Regions from separate parts of the Lysinibacillus sp. BS3 genome, predicted to be linked through region 3. Evidence: riboswitches for the same ligand, from Rfam matches in the RefSeq annotation. Region 3 holds a riboswitch; each other region holds the start of a gene.
What was found. Region 3 has a riboswitch for thiamine pyrophosphate ahead of thiM (hydroxyethylthiazole kinase). Riboswitches for the same ligand answer to the same signal wherever they lie in the genome.

Region 1 (5,571 bases), 530 kb from region 3:
AGCAACAACTAAATGAAGTTAGTAAACAGAAAGAAGAGCTTCAAAAAAGTTGGCAAGTGAGTCAAGAAAATTTGCATGCAGCAAAGGAAGCAGCTAGCAATGCAACACTAACTGTAGAAATTGCCAAACAGTCCTTTGAGGAATTACAGCTTAAAATGAATGAAAAGCTTCAGCAATTTTCAGCAGATATGCAAGAAATAGGTTTCGAAAGCTATGAGGCTTATGCAACTGCTAAACGGAGTGCCATACAATTGGATGCACTTCGAAAAGCATGTAGCGACTATGCTTTACAAGTACACACGTTGCAAATTCAGATTACCGAAGGGGCTACATACCTTCAAGGAAAAGAGAAGCAAGATTTAGAGGCGATGGAAGCAAGAGTAGAACAGCAGCGAATTTCCTATGAGGAAGCATTTAAACGTTTGCAACAGATGAATGGCTTTATACAAGCATGCCAAGGCTTTAGTGAAAGGGTGGAAGAAATAGCGAAAGAGCTTCATTTACTTGAACAAGAAGCAGGACGAGTAAAGGAGCTCTATGGATTATTAAATGGACAAAATTCGAAAAAGCTATCCTTTGAGCGTTATATACAAATTAACTACTTAGATCAAATTACAGAAGCTGCCAATATACGTCTGTATCATTTATCAAACGGTCAATTTGAGCTTAGACGTTCAGATAGATTAGAAAAGCATGCGAAGCAAAGTGGCCTTGGTCTTGATGTTTATGATGCTTATACAGATCAATTACGAGATGTCAAAACTTTATCAGGTGGCGAAAAGTTTAATGCTTCGTTGAGCCTTGCATTGGGGATGGCAGATGTGATTCAAAGCTACCAAGGTAATATTCATATTGAAACGATGTTTATTGATGAGGGCTTTGGCTCGCTCGATGAGGAATCACTAAATAAAGCAATCGATACATTAATTGATTTGCAGGATTCTGGTCGTATGATTGGCGTTATTTCGCATGTGCCTGAATTGAAATCTGCGATGCCAGCAGTTTTACATGTGGAAAAAACATTAAATGGCCATAGTCAAACCCATTTTGAAGTGAAATAAAACGAAGGCGTATTTCCTCTAAAAGGAATACGCCTCCGTTTTATTTTTTTCGAGTTGTGGTTGTAGGCGTTGTGCCCTTTTTTGCAGCCATTACTTTTTTTACGATAGGAATAACAATAGGTGCTAACTTAACGGCAGTTTTTACAACGTTTGATACTTTCATCCCAAAACAGCTCCTTTTACAATTACTACTACCTGTTTCACTTAAAAATAAAACATTAACGGATAACACGAACAGCCTGAATTATATTCCAAATCACAATACCTAGTGAGACGAGAGCATAGATGGCGAATGAAACAAACCAAATAATCATCACTGTATTATTACTGGAGGTTGGATCTAAACTAAATGTGGAAAAAACAAAGACAATAAAGAACAGGATGCCAAAAACAAAAGGAACTAAATGAGAGACAAGTGCACGAATCGAATGTTTTTTTACATCACTATCTTTAGTCACGAAATATACAATTAATGGAACGATAAAAGGGGCGAAGAAAATACTAAGATAACTAAAGGCAGCTAAAATTTTTTGATTCTCCATAGTTGTACCTCCTTTTTAAATATTTACGCATGAAAAACAGCAAAGTTTCAAAAAAATGATGTATGGAAGGTTGTAATCCTTCAATCCTTTGCGTACAATGAGAGTGTTCAAATAAATTCAGATGTAACGACCACAAGGGGAGCTGATGATGTCAGCTGAGACTGGGCACGTAATGCCTTGACTCTTCGAACCTGTAAGTTAACGCTTGCGTAGGGATGTGGATAGAAACCGACACTTGTACGATGTGAGGCTCTGTCCTGACATCGTTTTTTCGTCCGTAAAGGAAAAAAGGTGTCAGAAAGAGACATATCAGCGCTTTTCTATTCCTGCTCTTGTATCCTACATCGGAACAAAGGAGAGAATATGTATGGACAAAAAAAGACTATTAATGCTAGTGGAGATTGCGATTTTTGCAGCGATAGGTCTCGTACTGGATCAGGTTTCCTTTAAAGTATGGGCACAAGGCGGCTCAGTTAGTCTTGTTATGGTACCGATTATGTTAATAGCATTTCGCTGGGGCTTAGTAGCTGGTCTTACTACGGGACTACTTGTGGGTGTTATGCAAACAATGTTTGGTTCTTATATCGTGCACTGGCTACAAGGATTACTAGATTATGGTGTTGCTTTTACTGTTGTAGGATTAGCGGCGGTTGTACGTGGACCAGTGTTAGACGCTGCTAAACATATGAACAAAACAAAAATGGCACTTTATATAATCATAGGTACCGTTTTCGCAGGCTTCTTACGATACACAGCACATACAATCGCTGGTGCTGTATTTTTTGCCGAATATGCGGGTGACCAAAATGCATGGATCTATTCCATCATCTACAATGGTACATATATGCTACCAGCAACCATTTTAACGGCTATCGTTGGTGTTCTTTTATTTACAGCCGCTCCCCAATTAATGCAAAGAAAAGCTTAATGCTAGTCCCTTCACATGAGTGGAGGGACTTTTTTGTCGTGAATAACTCTTTTAGCACTTTGCAAAGTAGGAAAGCATACAATATTTAAAGCGTTTATCGTTATACGCATAAAAAGTTATGTTATATTAAAGAATAGATATTAGATGAAAGGGACGTTATACATGATTGTAAAAACGCAAGAAGAGATTGAAGCTTTTAAAAAAATAGGACGCATTTGTGCTGAAATTCGCGAAGCAATGAAAGCTGCCACAAAACCAGGTGTTACAACACTTGAGCTTGATGAAATTGCTGGTCGCATGTTTGCAGAGGCTGGCGCTATTTCAGGACCAAAGGGAGAATATGATTTTCCAGGGTATACATGTATTAGCGTCAATGAAGAAGTAGCACATGGTATTCCAGGAAAGCGTGTTATTCAAGAGGGAGATATCGTAAATATTGATGTTTCAGGCTCTTTAAATGGCTATTTTGCTGACACAGGTATTTCATTTGTTGTGGGTGATGGCTATGAGGACAAAGAAAAGCTTTGCCGTGTTGCTAAAAGTGCCTTTGATCGAGCAATGACAAAGGTAAAGGCTGGATCTAAATTAAATCAAATTGGTAAAGCTGTTGAACGCGAGGCAAATGCTAATGGGTTAACTGTTATTATGAATTTAACAGGTCATGGCTTAGGTCAATCTTTACATGATGAACCAAACCATATTTTAAATTATTACGATGCATGGGATTCTACTATTATGAAAGAAGGTATGGTCCTTGCGGTTGAGCCATTTATCTCAGCAAAGGCAGAGCATATCGTAGAAGCAGGTGATGGCTGGACATTCGTGACGCCTGATAAATCACTTGTAGCTCAAATCGAACATTCAGTCATTGTAACAAAAGATAAACCAATTATCTTAACGTCATTAGACGAAGAATAGGATGTAATGAAAAAATCCTGCTAACCAATTTATTTTTGGTAGGCAGGATTTTTTTTAATAAATAAAATGCCAACAAAGAGAACACCGCATAAAAATAAAGCGGCTGTAGTAACAAGTAGCTCATCAAAACCATTATGTATGGCGATTCCAATATAAGCCCAAATAAAAACACTTGGATACATAACATCAAAGTGATGGAAACGGATATGTAGCGCAATGGCTCCTCCTAAAGTAAGTAAAATCACTGCCCAAAGAGGCGTACTAAGACCAAAGCCGTTCCAACCATAAGCCGTTAACGTAAAGCTTGTATTTGTGATAAAAATAAATGTCATCCATGCTAAATAAATAGAGAAAGGAATACGACCAAACAAGGATTTGTCCTGAAGAGGGTACGTATTATACAACATAAACAAATACAAGACTAAGAGTAATGTAATGCCAAGAGAAACAATAAATAACTCATGGTGCCAGACATATATCGTCAATGCTTGTAATATATTTATGCAACTAAAAAGCGCAGACTGTTTCAAAGTTGTCTTTTTCATGTTCATAACTAACCAATAACCGAGTAAAAAATAAATGATAATCCAAATTACATGACTTACACTAACTGGTGCAAATACAACAGAAAAACGATTAGCGATTTCTAGCGAAGATTGACCGTTGATGTTCACGAAAAAGGATGAAAAGGTTAGGATGATTGAGACAAGATAAGAGATTGTCATCAAGATAAACCGAGGCATGTTTTCCTCTCCCTTCGTGTTAGATTGTATAGGGAAAAGACAAATAAGTATAGTACTGTCACTTTTTTTATTATAACGGAAATTTCCAACAATGTATCGTGTTGTTTTACCATTAATACCTACAATTTACCATGTCTGATAGGCATCCATATATTTCTTTAGTACAATAAGAATAGCCAAATAAAAGGAGTGAAGTTTCATGACACAAAATTTGAAAAATCTAGATCTAACTGTTGAACTAGACAAAAAGATGTATAAAAAGAAATTAAAAGTACTCCAATATGAAATGTTGAACGCACAACAATTTTTATTAAAAAACAAGATTGGCTTGATCTTGGTATTTGAAGGAATGGATGCAGCTGGTAAAGGTGGCGCTATTAAACGATTAATCGAACGTGTCGATCCCCGCGGTTATGTTGTACATCCTATTTCTGCTCCTCAAGCTCATGAATTACGCTACAATTATTTACAACGATTTTGGAGAAAATTGCCTCAACATGGGCAAATCGCTATTTTTGATCGCTCGTGGTATGGCCGCGTACTAGTAGAACGCATCGAAGGATTCGCAACAAAGGATGAATGGTCTCGTGCTTATGAAGAAATTAATAATTTCGAGAAGATTTTAACTGCTGGAGATTACATAATTATTAAGTTCTGGCTTCATGTTTCAGATGAGGAGCAATTAAAACGCTTCAAAGAACGTGAACAAAACCCTTATAAATCTTGGAAGTTAACAGCCGAGGATTGGCGCAATCGAGATAAAACACCTCAGTATATTGAAGCAGCAAATGCGATGTTTGAAAAGACAGATAAAAAAGATGCACCATGGGTCTTAGTCGCTGGAGATGACAAAAAGTATGCACGTGTTCAGGTGCTACAGGAAACTATTGCACACATTGAACGAGAGGCTCAAAGACGTGGTCTTCATTTAACAAATGTGTTAGACAATACTCAACTAGAGGATGCTGATTCCTCCAGCTTAGAAATAGTAAACGAGAAAAAGAAAGAACAAAAAACTAAATAATTGAATTGTGCTGCTATGACAATAAGACATAAGCTGTTTTGGTTGTAGCAGCCTGTTTTTTTACATACAATGAAATTAAATAGGGTTTGCAATTATGGCTTGTAGCCAATGAAACAAAGAGAAACGTATTGATTTTTATTGGAAGGCTAGTGTGGAGAAATGGTGCTTAAAATTTGGAATCTATTAAGAAAAAAGGGTGGGAATGTGGTAACAATAAAGGGGGAAAAATGCTACATCCGCACATTCCAAGAAAAAGATGCACGAAGTTTAACGGGTCTCGTAAGCCGTAATAAATACTTTTGGTCTATATACGAGCCACTGCAAAGACCTGAATACTATACAGTCGATGCTCAAT
Region 2 (5,571 bases), 1.5 Mb from region 3:
ACCCGTTACACTTTACAGATTTAAACCATGTGGTAAAACGGGACCCACGTACAAATATGAAAAATGCCAACTCTAACTGGGATTTCTGGACTTCATTACCTGAAGCACTTCACCAAGTGACAATTGTTATGTCTGACCGTGGTATTCCAGCTGGTTACCGTAATATGCACGGATTTGGTTCTCATACGTATAGCTTTATCAATGCTAATAATGAACGTGTTTGGGTTAAATTCCACTTCCGTACAGAGCAAGGCATTAAGAACTTAACTGGTGCCGAGGCTAATGAGATTATTGGTCAAGACCGCGAATCTTCACAACGTGATTTATATGAAGCAATTGAAAAAGGCGATTTCCCTAAATGGAAAATGTACATTCAGGTAATGACAGAGGAACAAGCTCGTGAGCTACCATACAACCCATTTGATTTAACAAAGGTATGGTATAAAAAAGACTTCCCATTAATTCCTGTAGGTGAATTCGAGTTAAACAAAAATCCAGACAACTACTTTGCAGAAGTTGAACAAGCTGCATTCGCACCATCTAACATTGTTCCTGGCATCAGCTTCTCACCAGATAAAATGTTACAAGGTCGTATCTTTGCATATGCGGATGCCCAACGCTATCGTCTTGGTGTAAACCACTATATGCTTCCTGTCAACGCACCAAAATGTCCATTCCGTACTTTCCACCGAGATGGAGCAATGCGCTTTGATGGCAATCTTGGTTCGACATTAAGCTATGAACCAAATAGCTATGGTGAGTGGGAGCATAATTTAGACCATAAAGAGCCTGAATTACGTATTGATGGTCATGCAGGTATTCATGATTTCCGTGAAGACGATAATAATTACTTTGAACAACCAGGTAAACTATTCCGTCTATTGACTTCGGAAGAGCAGCAACGCTTATTTGAAAATACCGCGAACGATATGGCTTCTGTTGAAGAATTCATCAAACGCCGTCACATCCTTCACTGCTATCTAGCTGACCCAGCATATGGTGAAGGTGTCGCTAAAGCGATGGGTCTTTCCTTAGAAGGTATGGACCTTACAAATCCATATGTAAAACAACCAACAAACGTTTAATATTCCACTTTATTATTGATATCCAAATCCAACTTTCACTCCATGTGAATCCACTATTCACATGGAGTTTTTTTATTAAGAAAAGGCCTATGTCTATTTTTTTGACATAAGCCTTTTCTTTCATTATTGGTAAATTTGACTGCCTGCTTTTTTAAACTCCTCAGCCTTTTCTTTCATACCTTGATGGATCGCTTCAGTCGTATTCAAATCCTTATCTTTCGCATAATTACGAATATCCTGTGAAATTCTCATGCTACAGAATTTAGGCCCACACATAGAACAAAAGTGTGCTGTTTTTGCTCCCTCTGCTGGCAGTGTCTCATCATGATATTCCACTGCACGCTCGGGATCTAGTGACAGATTGAATTGATCACGCCAACGGAACTCAAAGCGCGCTTTAGACAGTGCATCGTCTCGTTGTTGTGCACCTGGATGACCTTTTGCTAAATCAGCAGCATGTGCAGCAATTTTATAAGTGATAACGCCCACACGAACGTCCTCGCGATTCGGTAAACCAAGATGCTCTTTCGGTGTCACATAACAAAGCATCGCTGTACCAAACCAGCCAATCATGGCTGCCCCAATGGCTGATGTAATGTGGTCATAACCTGGAGCAATATCTGTTGTGAGTGGTCCTAATGTATAGAAGGGAGCTTCCTTACAAACCTCTAATTGCTTGTCCATGTTTTCTTTAATCAAATGCATTGGTACATGACCTGGTCCCTCAACCATTACCTGAACATCATGCTGCCAAGCAATCTGTGTTAGCTCGCCTAGTGTTTCAAGCTCTGCAAATTGTGCCTCATCATTGGCATCTGCAATTGAGCCTGGGCGTAAACCATCACCTAAGGAAAAAGCAACATCATAGGCTTTCATAATTTCACAGATTTCCTCAAAGTGTGTATACAGGAAATTCTCTTGATGATGATATAAACACCACTGTGCCATGATAGAGCCACCTCGAGATACAATACCTGTCACACGATTTGCTGTTAGTGGTACATAGCGTAAAAGGACACCTGCATGAATGGTGAAGTAATCCACACCCTGCTCAGCTTGTTCAATGAGAGTATCACGATAAACCTCCCACGTTAAATCCTCTGCTACACCATTTACCTTTTCTAAAGCCTGATAAATTGGCACTGTTCCCACTGGTACTGCCGCATTTCGAATAATCCATTCTCTAGTTGTATGAATATGTTTACCAGTCGATAAATCCATAATATTATCTGCGCCCCATCGAGTTGCCCAGGTCATTTTCTCAACTTCTTCTGCAATGGAAGAAGATACAGCAGAATTCCCGATATTCGCATTGATCTTTACATGAAAATTACGCCCAATAATCATTGGCTCTGCCTCAGGGTGATTAATATTAGAAGGCATTATAGCACGCCCAGCTGCAATTTCTGAACGTACAAATTCAGGATCCATATTTTCACGAATCGCTACAAACTCCATTTCAGGCGTTATAATTCCCTTTCGTGCATAGTGAAGCTGTGTCACATTTTTACCTTTTTTAGCACGCAAAGGCTTTCTCGCCAACTCAGGGAAGACATTTTCTTGAATACGCGGGTCATCAACATGACGAAAGCCATTATCCTCCGGTTTAATGGAGCGTCCCTCATATGCTTCTACATCCCCTCGCTCTTGAATCCATGCATTTCGTAAGGCAGGTAAACCTTTCGTAATATCTACTTGGTAGGCTGGATCTGTATAGGGCCCACTCGTATCATATACTCGAATAGGAGCATTTTCTTCATTTCCAAAACTGCCTGTTGTCGGACTTAATGCAATTTCTCGCATAGGTACTAGAATATCTGGGCGTGATCCTTCCACATATACTTTTTTGCTTCCTTCAAAGCTGGACATAATGGTAATATTCTTTTCACTAATTGCTGACATGAGCTACTTCTCTCCCTTAAATTTATTTTGATATAAGGACCGATTCTAGCTCACCCCAACAATCCAAAAAATAAAGGCCGAATCCAAAATAATTATTTGGATCCGGCCACGAATGTAAAGGTCTATTGATTGCATACTCTGCAATAGCTTCTTAACTTTCCCACGCTGGTATGAGCCAGATCAGGTCCAAAGGGTCAAGAAACTTCGTAGCGTTTCCCTCTCAGCCTGACTCATCAGACTCCCCTAGTTAATACTATTTAGTTTGATGCTAGTGTAGCAGATAATACTAAGAGATGGAAGTTATTTTTTATCTTACTAGGTAAATAATACTTCTGCAAAATAGATCACAATGGTTACAGTTATACAGCTTACAATGGTTGAAAATAAAACAGCTTGCGCGGCTGTTGCTGATTCTACATCATATTCCAATGCTAGACTAGAACTATTGCGGGATGTTGGAAAAGCACTAGCTATAAACAGTGATTGTGCGACGACTCCATCTAATCCCAATATATAAATAATGGCCAATGCAACAGATGGTCCAATAATTAATCGCGTAAAACAGCTGATAAAGACGGTTTTATTAAACATTGATTTCATCTCTAATTGTGATAATTGCGCACCTAAAGTAATTAGAGCCACAGCAATAAATCCATCTGCCACATGTTCTACTGGTATTTTGATAAACTGTGGAATACCGATATCAAAATAATTCATAGCGACACCTATAATAAGCGCATGAATAATAGGCATTTTAAAGAAATCCTTGATGATTGTCATACCTGACTTTGTAGAAGAAATTAAATTGTATAAACCATATGTATACGTAGTCATATTTTGAAAGATTACGAGCATGACCTGAATGGCTACTCCAATAGGTTGCGTGGCAAATATCATTTGAGCCACTGGAATACCGTAATTACCCGAGTTAATGAGCACAACACTATTTTTAAAGACAGCTGCCTCTGTTCTAGCTAAACCTAACCCTTTTGCCATAAAGTGACTGAGTATCATTTGACTACCGATAAAGAGTACAATAAATAATCCGACCTCTCCCAGTACAGTTAATTCCACATGTGTTTCATATAAATTTACAAAAACAGCTGCTGGCATAAAGCAATATGTAATAAGCTGAGACAATGCTTTTAAATTAAAGCGAAATTTCTTTTGTAGTATAGCGCCTATTACAAGTAACACTAAAATAGGTACAACAATTTGAAAGAAAATCATTCCGAGATACATCATATCAATGTCCCCCTTCCAGTGTTAATAGTAGTGTTGAATTCCTTCTAGGTCAATTTCTCCGGCTTTCACCATAAAGAAGACTGCCTCTATATTGAAGGCAGCCTTTCTTTTTAAGCAAGCTTAAATCGGTTTACAACTTCTTGTAGCTCGTTTGAAATATCGTTCATATTTTGAATAGACTCTGCTACTTTTTGTAATTCTACTTGTTGATCCATTGCAGAAGCACTTACTTGTTCCGCAGAGGCTGCTGTTTGCTCTGAAATAGCCGAAATACTTTGGATAGCCATGATTGCCTGATTTTTATGCTCTAACATGCTAGATAGTTTATTCATTAAATCACTAATAGAATTTGCAATTGAACCCGACAAATCACTGCTATCTTTAAATGCTAGTTGCGTGCTTTGTACGGACTCATTTTGAGATTGCATTAAATCTGCATTAGATGCAATCACAGCAACCGTCTGCTGAGAATTTTCAAGAATACTTTCTACTGTACTCTTAATAATTTCTGTTTCATTCTTAGATTGTTCTGCTAGCTTTCTAACTTCCTCTGCAACTACAGCAAATCCTTTACCATGTTCACCAGCACGTGCAGCCTCAATACTTGCATTTAAAGCTAGCAGATTAGTCTGCTCGGTAATGCTTTGAATCGAAGCAATAATCTGATTAATATTGGCAATATTAGAAGCTAATGATTCCATTTGCTGCTGGATACGCCCATTCACTTCATTGGTCTCCATATTACGTTCTCTTAAACTTTCAACCTCATGCAATCCTTTTTCCGTTGTTACACCTGTTTTATGAGATAGCTCATCCATTTCATTAGAAAGAGCCGTAATAGCATCAATCTGATCTGATAAATCCATCATTCGATAATTTGTTTCTTCTGTATCCTCTGATTGCTTCGAAGCTCCTTGTGCAATCTCGTTGATAGCTACGGAAACCTCCTGACTAGAAGCAACTACCTCATTAAATGCCTCATTTACCTGATTAGAAGATTGGTTCAATAACCTCGTGGAATTTAGTACAGTTTGAATCGCACTATTGGTTTTATCTAACATATTATTATAGGCCACAGCAACTGCACCAATTTCATCAGGCTTAATATATCGCTCTTCTACCTTTTGTGTTAAATCCCCTTCGGCTGCAGTTTCAATCGATGCACGTAAAAATTTAAGTGGTTTTAATTGTTTATAGATGAATAACACACTTGCAGCTGTCATCAAAACCACCATAATAATGGAAGCAATAATCGTAAATACAAATACATGATTATATGTTTCTAGAATCTTTGATTCAGCTAACACGACTTGAACAGTCCATGTTTCGTCAATACCCT
Region 3 (5,571 bases):
TTCAATAAAGATCTTTTCGTGCACCACTGTTGTATCGGCAAAATAATCATGTAAGCCTTGATTTTCTGGCAAAATCACTACCAAAATATACAGTGGCATAAAAATATTATTGATGATACGACCAATCCAATCACGGAATAACACATCTGACCAAGTTAGCTGATCGTGCTTTAATGAAATTACACGTAATCCGAACACCATTTTCCCTAGTGTTTGCCCAAAGAACTTGGTCATCAGCACAAAATAGCTATAGTAGAAAATTGCTGTAATAATAGAAATTGGCGCATACCAAACCGAATCAGATAAAGACCAATCCATTAAATAGAAGATAGGATTGACGAGTATTCCACCTACAGCAGAAATGATGAATCCATCTAATAAAAATGCCCAAAATCGTACCCAAAAACCAGCAGTTTTTAATGCATAGTTTTTTTCATGTGCCGATTCTCCTGAAGTGTTTATATAGAAGCCATTTTCCAATGAGGGTGAACCTTGCATAACAATTTCATTGTTTGTCATTGTGCTCCCCCCTTAGTATTCCCCATATAGATACATCATTTTCGGAGCGCTATAGTCCGTCATGATTTTCATTAGCATTTTTTCTTCGGCAGAGGGACCGAACATGGAGCCAATTTTCATACCTACGTACGATTGCCAGCCACCCATATCGTATGAATACTCAAATAAAGCTGCATCTTCAAGTCCATAATCCTCACGAAGAGCTGCAATGGCCGCTTCTTCATCACCAATTTCATCAATTAACCCTGCTTCAAGTGCTTTTGTACCGCCAAGAATACGACCATCTGCAACCTTCTTTACTTCTGCTTCAGACATATTACGTCCCTGCTCTACAATATCTACAAATTCTTCGTACGTTTCATTAATCATATCTTGCATCATTGCACGTTCCTCTGCTGTCACTTCACGCATTGGACTTAGCATATCTTTATGCTCTCCCGATTTAAACGTTTCAAATTTGACTCCTACTTTTTCAGCCAGCTCTTGATAGTTAATTGATTGCATGATGACACCAATAGAGCCTGTTATTGTATCACGATGGGCAAATATTTTATCTGCTGGTGCAGAAATATAATAACCACCTGAAGCTGCCATAGAATCCATTGATACATAAATTGGAATTTGTCGTTCTTCTTTTATTTTTAGTAGCTTTTTATAGATATCTGCAGATTCCTTTACACCACCACCTGGTGAATTAACGCTTAAAACAACACCCTGTATGGACTCATCATATAAAATATTATCCAATTGTTCTAAGAAAAATTGATGATCATAGGCAACTGGTTGCCACAATGTACTTGAGCCGATATCTTGAATCGTTCCATCTACCTTTAAATAAGCAATTCGCTTATCAAAATTCTCCCCTTCAATGACATTTTCATATACATCTAAGCTATTACCTGCCATTAAGCTATCAAAATTACCTAGGAAATCTGCTTTAAATAGCGCAAAAATGGTATTAATTCCTAACGAAAATAGTAAAAGAACACCAGCCACTACTAAAGCAACCCACCTTTTTACATTCATGTCTTTCCGCCTCCTCAACACGTAATACGTATGACTTGCCAATTTGTTTCATTTTTTTGCAATAATTAAACACAAAAAGCTTTAAGCTATGTATTTCCTCATATTACCTTACCTAAAAAAAATAAAAAAATCAAAGTCCATACCTTTGATGAACTTTGATTTTCGACATTATTTCCTAGGAAATATTATAATTGGAGGTGTTTGATTTCTTGTTGCCGTAATTCGACACGTCTAATTTTCCCAGAAGATGTTTTTGGTAGTTCCTCTACAAATTCAATAGCACGTGGATATTTATAAGGAGCAGTCAATGATTTAACATGACTTTGGAGTGTTTGAATAAGCGCTCCATCACCTTTTTCACCATTGCGCAGAACAATAAATGCTTTGACAATATTTCCTCTTACTTTATCAGGGCTCGCTATAACAGCAGCCTCTTTTACAGTTGGATGTTTCATTAAAGCATCCTCTACTTCAAAAGGGCCAATTGTATAGCCTGAGGAAATAATAACATCGTCTCCTCGTCCGTCAAACCAAAAGTAGCCATCTTCATCTTTATAAGCACGATCTCCTGTAATATACCAATCCCCACGAAATTGTAAATTTGTACGTTCAGGATCATTTAAATATTTTTTAAAGAGTGCTGGCGTTTCGCGATGAACAGCAATATCACCAACTTCTCCGATTGTAACAGGTTTGCCCAAATCATTAATAATTTCAACAGTGTTGCCAGGAGTAGGTTTTCCCATAGAACCAACTCTCGCTTCCATCCCTACCATTGTGCCTACCAATAATGTATTTTCCGTTTGTCCATAGCCATCTCGCACTTGTAATTTGAATGTTTCCAAGAATACTCTAATAACCTCACTATTTAATGGCTCACCAGCTGATACAGCTTGGCGAATTTCACTTAAATCATATTCATGTAAATTTTCAAGCGCTGCCATAAAACGATATTCAGTTGGTGTACAGCATAGTACATTGATTTTGAATCTCTCAAGCAATGCTAAATAAGAAGCTGCTTCAAATTTACCTTTGTAGACAAATGCAGTAGCACCACTGCCTAAAGTAGCTAGAAATGGACTCCAAATCCATTTTTGCCACCCTGGTGCTGCAGTCGCCCAAACAATATCATTTTCTTGTACACCCAACCAATGTGGTGCTGTTGTTCGTAAATGAGCATAGCCCCAACTATGCGTATGCACTGCTGCTTTTGGATTTCCTGTTGTTCCGCTTGTATAGGCTAAAAATGCATTGTCTGTGCTTTTTGTTGGGATAGGATTTATGTAGGTTGTAGGTTGATTATTCATTTTTTCAAGTATGTTCTGCCAAGGTTCATGTGCATTCCCTATGACAAATTGCAGTATGTCTTGTAAATTTCCCACTTTATCGAACTGTTCAATATAGGGTTCAAATGCAATAACTGCTTTAGCATTTGCATGATGAATTCGATACTCAATATCCTTTGTTCTTAACATCTCAGAACTTGGAATAATAGTTAAACCCGCTTTCAATGCAGCAATATACACAATATATGCTTCAACCGAACGTGGTACCATTACTAAAATGACATCACCTTTCTTTAAACCTTGCTTGGTGAATACATGTGCTGCTTGATTCGCTTTTTCCAATAAATGTGCATATGTAATACATTGGATGTCTTGGTTTTCTTCATAAATGATTAAAGCATTTTTGGCTGCATCCTGAGCATATTTTTCAATTTCCTCTACTATGTTATACCATTCTGGTGCAACTAAATCTTGTCTTTTCATGGCAATTGCCCCCTTTTGTTATGACACATTATAAAACTCTTTTTTCAGCATTTTCAATGGTTTGTGCTTAATTTCGGTAAAGTCATGACAACTATCATACCCTCCTATATGGCATCGGTCACATTTTATCTATAGGAAAACTTGCTATTGAATACAAATGAAAAGTATGGTACATTTTGGTCAACTAAAAGCAAGATTGCAGGGGGACTCGTAAGAGTTGAGAAGGTAAAACCTGACCCTTTGAACCTGTTAGTTAATACTGACGTAGGGAGCAATAAACATCGTTTTCAGATGAAAGGCTCTTTTCGTGCATTTTTACACAAAAAGAGCCTTTTTTGCATGCTTACGTCCATCCCTAAAGGAGGACTACAATGATTTTTCAAACAATTCGTCAACAGCAACCACTTATCCATTGTATAACCAATTATGTAGTGGCAAATTTTCAAGCAAATGGTTTATTAGCGATAGGTGCTTCACCAGTAATGGCCGATGACTACCAAGAGGTAGAGGAGATGGTGGCCATTGCTCAAGCATTATTAATTAATATTGGAACACTTAATGATCGCACAAAAAGTGCCATGTTATTAGCAGGTGAAAAAGCCAATAAACTTGGTATTCCTGTTATTTTAGATCCTGTCGGAGTTGGAGCCACAACTTATCGTAAGGAAACCGTAAAATACTTACTGGAAAACATACACTTTGCCGTGATTCGCTGTAATCTCGGCGAGCTAGCAGCAATAGTTGGTGTAAATTGGCAACAAAAAGGTGTTGATAGTGGTCATGGCACTATCGCTATGGAATTAGAAGCCACATCATTGGCTCAACGCTATCAATGCATTGTTATTGTCACAGGAGAACGCGATTTTATAACTGATGGCAAGCATAGCCAATGGATCGCTGGTGGTCATCCACAAATGACGGAAGTAACGGGTACAGGTTGTTTACTTAGCGCAATTTGTGGCGCAGCCTATAGTGTAAGCCATAATCCTTACCAACAATTAACAGAAACACTTACTTACTATAAAAAAGCAGGTGTACTGGCATCCGCATTTACTGCAGACATTGGTGATTTTCAAATAGCCTTACTCAATGCTATACATCGCTTATCAAAGGATGGTGCAGCTTCATGCATATTGTAACAACAATCGCTGGCTCAGATAGTGGTGGTGGCGCGGGTATACAGGCTGATTTAAAAACATTTCAGGAATTAGAAGTGTTCGGTACTTCTGTTATTACTGCTCTAACTGCTCAAAATACTTTGGGTGTAACAGGTGTTTGCCCTATTGACGTTTCCTTTATAAAAAAACAATTAGAGGCCTTAGTAGAAGATTTTCCAATCGCTGCGATTAAAACAGGAATGCTTTATTCCTCAGAAATTATCAAAGCAATTGCACACAAGATCAGGGAGCTAAACATTCCGCTGATTGTTGATCCGGTGATGATTGCAAAAGGTGGGGAAAGCCTATTACAGCAAGAAGCTATCGATGCCTTACGCTCAACTTTATTACCACTTGCTACGGTTGTTACGCCCAATATACCCGAGGCAGAGACACTTACTGGGAGATCTATTCATCATTTTGAAGATATGAAAGAAGTAGCTCAAAGCTTGTTACAGCTAGGTGTACAATGTGTCATCATTAAAGGTGGTCATTTAGCAGATCCACTTTATGCCATTGATTATGTATTTTGCAAAAATGGACGTTCTTTTTCTTTGCAGTCTCCACGAATCCAAACAAAAAATACGCATGGTACTGGATGTACATTTTCCGCAGCACTTACTGCTTTTCTTGGACAAGGATTTGCTCTGGAAAATGCCATTATAGAAGCTAAAAAATTTATCCAATTAGCTATTATGTTTAATTTATCGATTGGAAATGGTCATGGACCCACTAATCATTTTGCTTATCAACAGTATAAGGAAGGCTGTGAGGTGATTATTCATGAAACGTGAGGATTTGGAGCTTTATTTTATTATGGGTACGAGCAATGTTCCTCCTCAAGAACAACCTATCTATATCCTAGAAAAAGCCTTGCAAGCAGGCATTACAATGTTTCAATTTCGTGAAAAAGGTCCTCACGCGTTAACTGGACTTGCGTATGAACAATTTGCACGCCAATGTCAAAAACTATGTCATCACTATCATGTGCCCTTTATCATTAATGACGATGTTGATCTAGCGATACGACTAGGGGCTGATGGTGTTCATATCGGACAAGATGATTTACCTGTAAGTGTAGCACGTAAAAGAATCGGGGA
Region 4 (5,571 bases), 1.0 Mb from region 3:
TTTGATGGAGGCAATCACCTCAATCGTTGAGTGCATCATCCAGGGAGATGTACGCTTCTTCGTAAACGGTCCCTCAAACGGCCAAGGACCATCCGTTTCTACCATCATTAGTTCAATGGGATAAGCATGAATTAGCTGTTGAATTTCCTCTTCGTACAAGCAATCTGGCGTAATGGAAATAAAATAACCACGCTCTATCATGCGCTTCACAATAGCTTCATCCCCTTTAAACCAATGAAAATGGGCTTCGTGAAGCTGATGTTTTTCCAGCAAATCACACACAATATGGGCGTCCTCATATACTGCGTGTAACACAATTGGCTTGTCCAGCTCCTTCGCCAATACAACAAAACGCTCTAATAGCGCCACATAGGGACGTTCATCAATCGCTTGCTCTTGTTTTAAATAATAAGGTAGACCCACCTCACCAATAGCAACCATATCATCCTGATGCGAATGAATCCAATCAAATAAAGCTGTCTCATCATTTGGACTTAGTAAAGGCTGTTCAGGATGAAAGCCAAAAGCAGCCTTTACTTGCTGATAGCTATTCGATAAACGCAAAGTTCTTTCACAAGAGGAAAGTTGCATACTAACCGCGATTACAGCTTTCACTTCTTCTAATAAGGAAGGAATTTCCTCATCGGTGTACTGATCCAAATGAATATGCGCATCAATCAACATACATATCACCCTTTTCCTCCTGTAAATACATAAATAATTGTTGCTTTAACGCTGTGAATGCTGCAGAATGTCGAATTTCCTCTTTCCGAGGTCTTTCAAACGGCACGATGATTTCCTTTTTAACGGTAGCTGGACGTTTGGTTAAAACAAGTATGCGATCTGCTAAAAAGAGAGCTTCCTCAATACTATGTGTAACAAATAGAATGGATTTGCGGTACTCCTCCCAGATAGATAAAAGCCATGCTTGCATTTCCAGTCGAGTAAATTCATCCATCGCAGAAAATGGTTCGTCTAAGCATAAAATCGGCTTATCACTGACCATTGCTCGAATAAAGGACACACGCTGCTGCATGCCTCCAGACAGTTCGTTCGGGTAGGCATGGATAAAAGAGGCAAGACCAACCTTTTCTAACCATTCCTTGGCACGTTCAACATTTGATTTATGTTGTAATTCCTCTACAAGCGTGACATTTTCTACTATTGTACGCCAGGGTAATAGACATGGCTGCTGTGGCATATAGCCAATCGTTCCTTTTTTTTGTTGGATATCCTCTCCATTCAATAAAATGGCTCCTTGATCAATTGGCGAAACACCACCAATTAATTGAAAAAGTGTACTTTTACCACTGCCTGAAGGACCCACGATGGCCACAAACTCTCCATCCTTGACGTCAAAAGAAAGTTGATCAAGGACTTTGAGCGCATCGAAGGATTTAGCGATGTTTTGAATGCTGAGCATGATAGCCTCTTCCCTTCACCATGAATTTTTCAATTAAACGAATACCACTAAACAATAGTAAGCTCAAGAGAACAATCGCAAAAATTGCCACAAATACGCGATCCGTACGGAAGGAGGATTGGGCTAGGGTCATGTAAACACCAATACCCTTTTTTGCACCAAGCCATTCCGCAATCACAGCACCCATCACACTATATGTAGCCGCAATTTTAATGCCTGAAAAAATAGCAGGATAGGCATAAGGCCATTCCAGCTTCCAAAAGGTTTGTGCCCTTGTAGCACCAATCATGGCAAAATAATGCTTTAATTCTGGAGCTGTTTGTCTAAATCCATCCATCGCTGCAATGACTATCGGGAAAAAGCACACAAGACAAATAATGATAAGCTTCGGTAATAAGCCAAAGCCAAACCAAATAATAAGGAGCGGTGCCAAGACAAGAATAGGAACATTCTGCGACATAATAAGAATTGGATAAAACAGTTCTCGAATAAATGTAAATCGATGCAACACTATTGCCACCGTTAGCCCACAAGCGATGCCAATGGCCAAACCTAGTAGAGCTAATTGTACTGTAGCGAATGCATGTGGTAGAAAGGTTTGATACGACTGGATGGCTACCGACAAAATACTACTTGGTGCGGGTACTAACCAATGAGGAACTTCAGCAAACTGCACGATTAGTTCCCATATGAACAAGAGGAAGGCGATAAAAATTATCGTCCTTCCCTTCTGTAATGCACGTTTCATTACTGATATTTCCCCGTTAATGTCTCCATCGTAATACCCGTTGGCTGATATAAAATTTTCACTTGTGTAATGACATTAATGGCACCAAGTTCAATCATCTTCTCATTCATTTTTTCAATGATTTGGAGCAATGTTGAAAGCTCACCCTCCATCGTTGTTTCCAATGGATGTACCTCATATTTCACCCCAGAAGCATCGATCACCGCAATTGCTGCATCGACATATGGTATAACATCTTCATATTTCTCTGTCTTCGGAATGATTTGTACACTGATTAATGAATTTGCCATCTTATTTGGCCTCCTTTTTAGGTAAGAAATCATTAGTAAAGGCTTTTTTCGCATCAAATTCGCCCTCTAGTACTTGATTGCTAGACATCCATTTCGCGTAATTTTCCCACACAGAAAGCTTTTGCTCTCCCCATTGCTTGGCATCATCCTGATATTTATCAGCCAGCCATTCCTGACTTTTATGCACTAATGCTTGATCTAAATCAGGTGCCGCTTCGATTAAAATATCAGCCGCTTCACTTGGGTTTTCAATTGCGTATTCATAGCCCTTCGATGCAGCTGCCACAAAGGCTTTGACTACATCCGGGTTGTCCTGTATCATTTTTTCATTTGTAGCTAAAACTGGCGTATAATAATCCAATTGATCACTATAATCTGTAAGATATAGCATATTAATCTTTTCCCCACGCAGCTCAGCCTCAATCCCAGTCCATGCATAATAAATCCAAGCAAAATCTATATCTTTTTCCATCATTGTGAAGAAATCTAAATCCCCTGCATTGACGATATCTAGCTTATTAATATCTGCCTTTTCTTTTTGCATGAGTGATTGTAAAACGGCTTGCTCTAATGGCGCGCCCCAACCACCATAGGTTTTACCTTCAAAATCCTTTGGCGATGTAATGCCCTTCGAAGCAATAGAAGCAAAGCCAGATGTATTATGCTGTATAATTGCTGCGATGGAGACCAGCGGCACATCCTGTACTCGTGCCTGTGTTATGCCTTCCTGATAGCTCACGCCAAAATCCGCCTTTCCAGAAGCAACAAGCTGATCTGCGCCCGCCTCACCAGGCATAATAATATCAACATCTAAACCCTGTTCCTCAAAATAACCGAGTTTTTTGGCAACATATAGTCCTGTATGATTTGTATTCGGCGTCCAATCCAGTACCACAGACACCTTTTTCAGCTTGTCTGCAGTCTGCTTGTCATCCTTGTCACTACAGCCTACTAATGTCAATAGTGCTGCCAATAAAATAAAAAACCATTTTTTCATGCGAAAGCCTCCCAGTTTGTAATATGAAAGTGTTCATGAATGAATGTTGTCACCAGAAGAAAGCGTATACAATGTTGGCAAGCTGTTGCTTGAAAACATAAAAAAACGCCTAGGATTCCTCCCAGACGTATTGCAATCAATCTTCAAAACTTTGCTTTTTGAATAGATGTTCCCTACGCTGGTACGAGCCAAATCAGGTTCAAAGGGTCAGCGTCTACCGGACACAATCTCAGCTAGCAATTACTAGCCCCCCTACATTCTTTCGCTATGAACTTTTCGATGATTATTATACCCATAGTTTCACTTAAATGACAAGGTGCTATTTTTGAATAGAGCTTAAAGCCCAGCGCTCCTAAGAGGCTGGGCATGCTTTTAGCTTGGTTTCTGTTCTTTTTTGGCTGTTACAACATGAGAAATTGCTCCATCTGTTGCAATATCCACTTTAAATGAACCATTGGAATGGCGATCCGCACGAGACAATGCTTGTACGTCAATCATCTCTTGAACACCTTTTTCAGTTTCAATCACAACCTGCTCCTCGTCTGTTGCTTGAACAACTGCCACAATTCGGTGAGGGTTTGCTTTTAACTCTGTTAATACTTTTAGTCCACGTTTTGCACGACTTGCTACTTCAACTTCAGCGACATTCATTTTCTTCACGGCCCCACGCTGTGTCACAATCACTACATAGTGGGTAACATCAGGCTGTAATACATTGACTCCAACTAAGGCTTCTCCATCTTTTAGTGTGATCCCTTTCACACCGCCTGTTTTCACACCTGTAACTGGTAACTCCTCCATAGGGAAACGAATCGCATAGGCTGTATCCGTTGTGAGCATCAGCTCCACGTCATCTGTTACAAATGATGCATAGATCATCGCATCACCAGCCTTGACATTCATCGTTTTAATTGGCTTTGAATAACGCGTTACCGCATAGTCTGCGAGTGGTGAGCGCTTAATTTGGCCATCTTTTGTGGCTGTGAAGACATACGTATTTGGCTGGTCAAATGTTTCGAAACCATAAACCGCAATAATCGATTCATCTTCCCCTGTTGGTACAATACTTGAAATATGCTGGCCGAGATCCTTCCAGCGTATATCAGGCAGCTCATGAACAGGCTGATAAATATAATTGCCTCGATTTGTGAAAAGCAGTAGATGGTGCTGTGTATTCAAGTTTGCTTCATACAATAAATAATCTGAATCCTTCATGGCAAAATCTTGCCCGTTTGAAGCGGCATGAGAACGTGTGGATGTACGTTTAATATAACCATCCTTCGTTACTGTTACGACAACCTCTTCACTTGGCACAAGGACATCCAATGTAATTTTAATTTCTTCAATTTCTTGCTCAATCTTCGAGCGGCGAGGCTCTGTAAAGCGTTTCTTAATATCTAGCAACTCTTGTTTAATAACACGCACTAGCTTTGCCTCACTTTGCAGAATCCCCTCTAGCTTCGCAATTAGCTTATTTAACTCGTCCTGTTCCTGACGTAGCTCTGTAATATCCGTATTCGTTAAACGATATAATTGCAGGCTTACAATGGCCTCTGCTTGTACCTCTGTAAAATCAAACTTTGCTTGTAAATTAAGCTTCGCATCCTTCTTATCATTAGAAGAACGGATCGTCGCAATGACTTCATCTAAAATGGAAAGAGCTTTGATTAATCCATCTACAATATGAGAACGATCCTTTGCCTTTTGTAAATCATAAATGGAACGGTTTGTTACCACTTCTTTTTGATGGGCAATATACGCATCTAGCAATAATGGCAATGTCATCATCGTTGGACGACGATTATGAATGGCAATCATATTAAAATTATAAGCTACCTGTAAATCAGTTGTTTTAAACAAGTACTGTAAAATTCCTTGTCCTGGTACATCCTTTTTCAGCTCAATTACGACACGTAAGCCAGTACGGTCTGATTCATCACGAATTTCCGCAATGCCTTCTAATCGTTTATCTACACGTTGCTCATCAATTTTTTTCACAAGATTCGCTTTATTTACATCATATGGTAACTCAGTGATAACAATTTGCTCTTTACCACCCTTGATTGGTTCAACAACTGCTTGTGCACGGACGATGATTTTACCACGACCTGTT

Region 1: another riboswitch for thiamine pyrophosphate. It lies ahead of thiT (energy-coupled thiamine transporter ThiT); the one in region 3 lies ahead of thiM (hydroxyethylthiazole kinase).
Region 2: another riboswitch for thiamine pyrophosphate. It lies ahead of thiC (phosphomethylpyrimidine synthase ThiC); the one in region 3 lies ahead of thiM (hydroxyethylthiazole kinase).
Region 4: another riboswitch for thiamine pyrophosphate. It lies ahead of AAJG31_RS01350 (ABC transporter substrate-binding protein); the one in region 3 lies ahead of thiM (hydroxyethylthiazole kinase).

Annotation. Positions count from the first base shown of each region.
Region 1 covers NZ_CP154860.1:3,424,544-3,430,114, forward strand. Annotated here, with positions in the region: gene AAJG31_RS16835 (SMC family ATPase) at 1-1,061, shown strand, start outside; gene AAJG31_RS16840 (hypothetical protein) at 1,102-1,224, opposite strand; gene AAJG31_RS16845 (DUF4870 domain-containing protein) at 1,280-1,603, opposite strand; TPP riboswitch at 1,729-1,836, shown strand; gene thiT (energy-coupled thiamine transporter ThiT) at 1,971-2,531, shown strand; gene map (type I methionyl aminopeptidase) at 2,694-3,449, shown strand; gene AAJG31_RS16860 (hypothetical protein) at 3,479-4,192, opposite strand; gene AAJG31_RS16865 (polyphosphate kinase) at 4,392-5,216, shown strand; gene AAJG31_RS16870 (GNAT family protein) at 5,376-5,571, shown strand, end outside.
Region 2 covers NZ_CP154860.1:2,493,552-2,499,122, forward strand. Annotated here, with positions in the region: gene AAJG31_RS12305 (catalase) at 1-1,085, shown strand, start outside; gene thiC (phosphomethylpyrimidine synthase ThiC) at 1,209-2,987, opposite strand; TPP riboswitch at 3,128-3,242, opposite strand; gene AAJG31_RS12315 (AEC family transporter) at 3,303-4,232, opposite strand; gene AAJG31_RS12320 (methyl-accepting chemotaxis protein) at 4,343-5,571, opposite strand, start outside.
Region 3 covers NZ_CP154860.1:3,955,467-3,961,037, reverse strand. Annotated here, with positions in the region: gene AAJG31_RS19630 (RDD family protein) at 1-519, opposite strand, end outside; gene sppA (signal peptide peptidase SppA) at 532-1,545, opposite strand; gene AAJG31_RS19620 (acyl--CoA ligase) at 1,731-3,314, opposite strand; TPP riboswitch at 3,505-3,602, shown strand; gene thiM (hydroxyethylthiazole kinase) at 3,686-4,453, shown strand; gene thiD (bifunctional hydroxymethylpyrimidine kinase/phosphomethylpyrimidine kinase) at 4,441-5,265, shown strand; gene thiE (thiamine phosphate synthase) at 5,255-5,571, shown strand, end outside.
Region 4 covers NZ_CP154860.1:260,701-266,271, reverse strand. Annotated here, with positions in the region: gene AAJG31_RS01370 (TatD family hydrolase) at 1-684, opposite strand, end outside; gene AAJG31_RS01365 (ABC transporter ATP-binding protein) at 674-1,423, opposite strand; gene AAJG31_RS01360 (ABC transporter permease) at 1,398-2,171, opposite strand; gene AAJG31_RS01355 (thiamine-binding protein) at 2,171-2,461, opposite strand; gene AAJG31_RS01350 (ABC transporter substrate-binding protein) at 2,463-3,458, opposite strand; TPP riboswitch at 3,612-3,722, opposite strand; gene parC (DNA topoisomerase IV subunit A) at 3,831-5,571, opposite strand, start outside.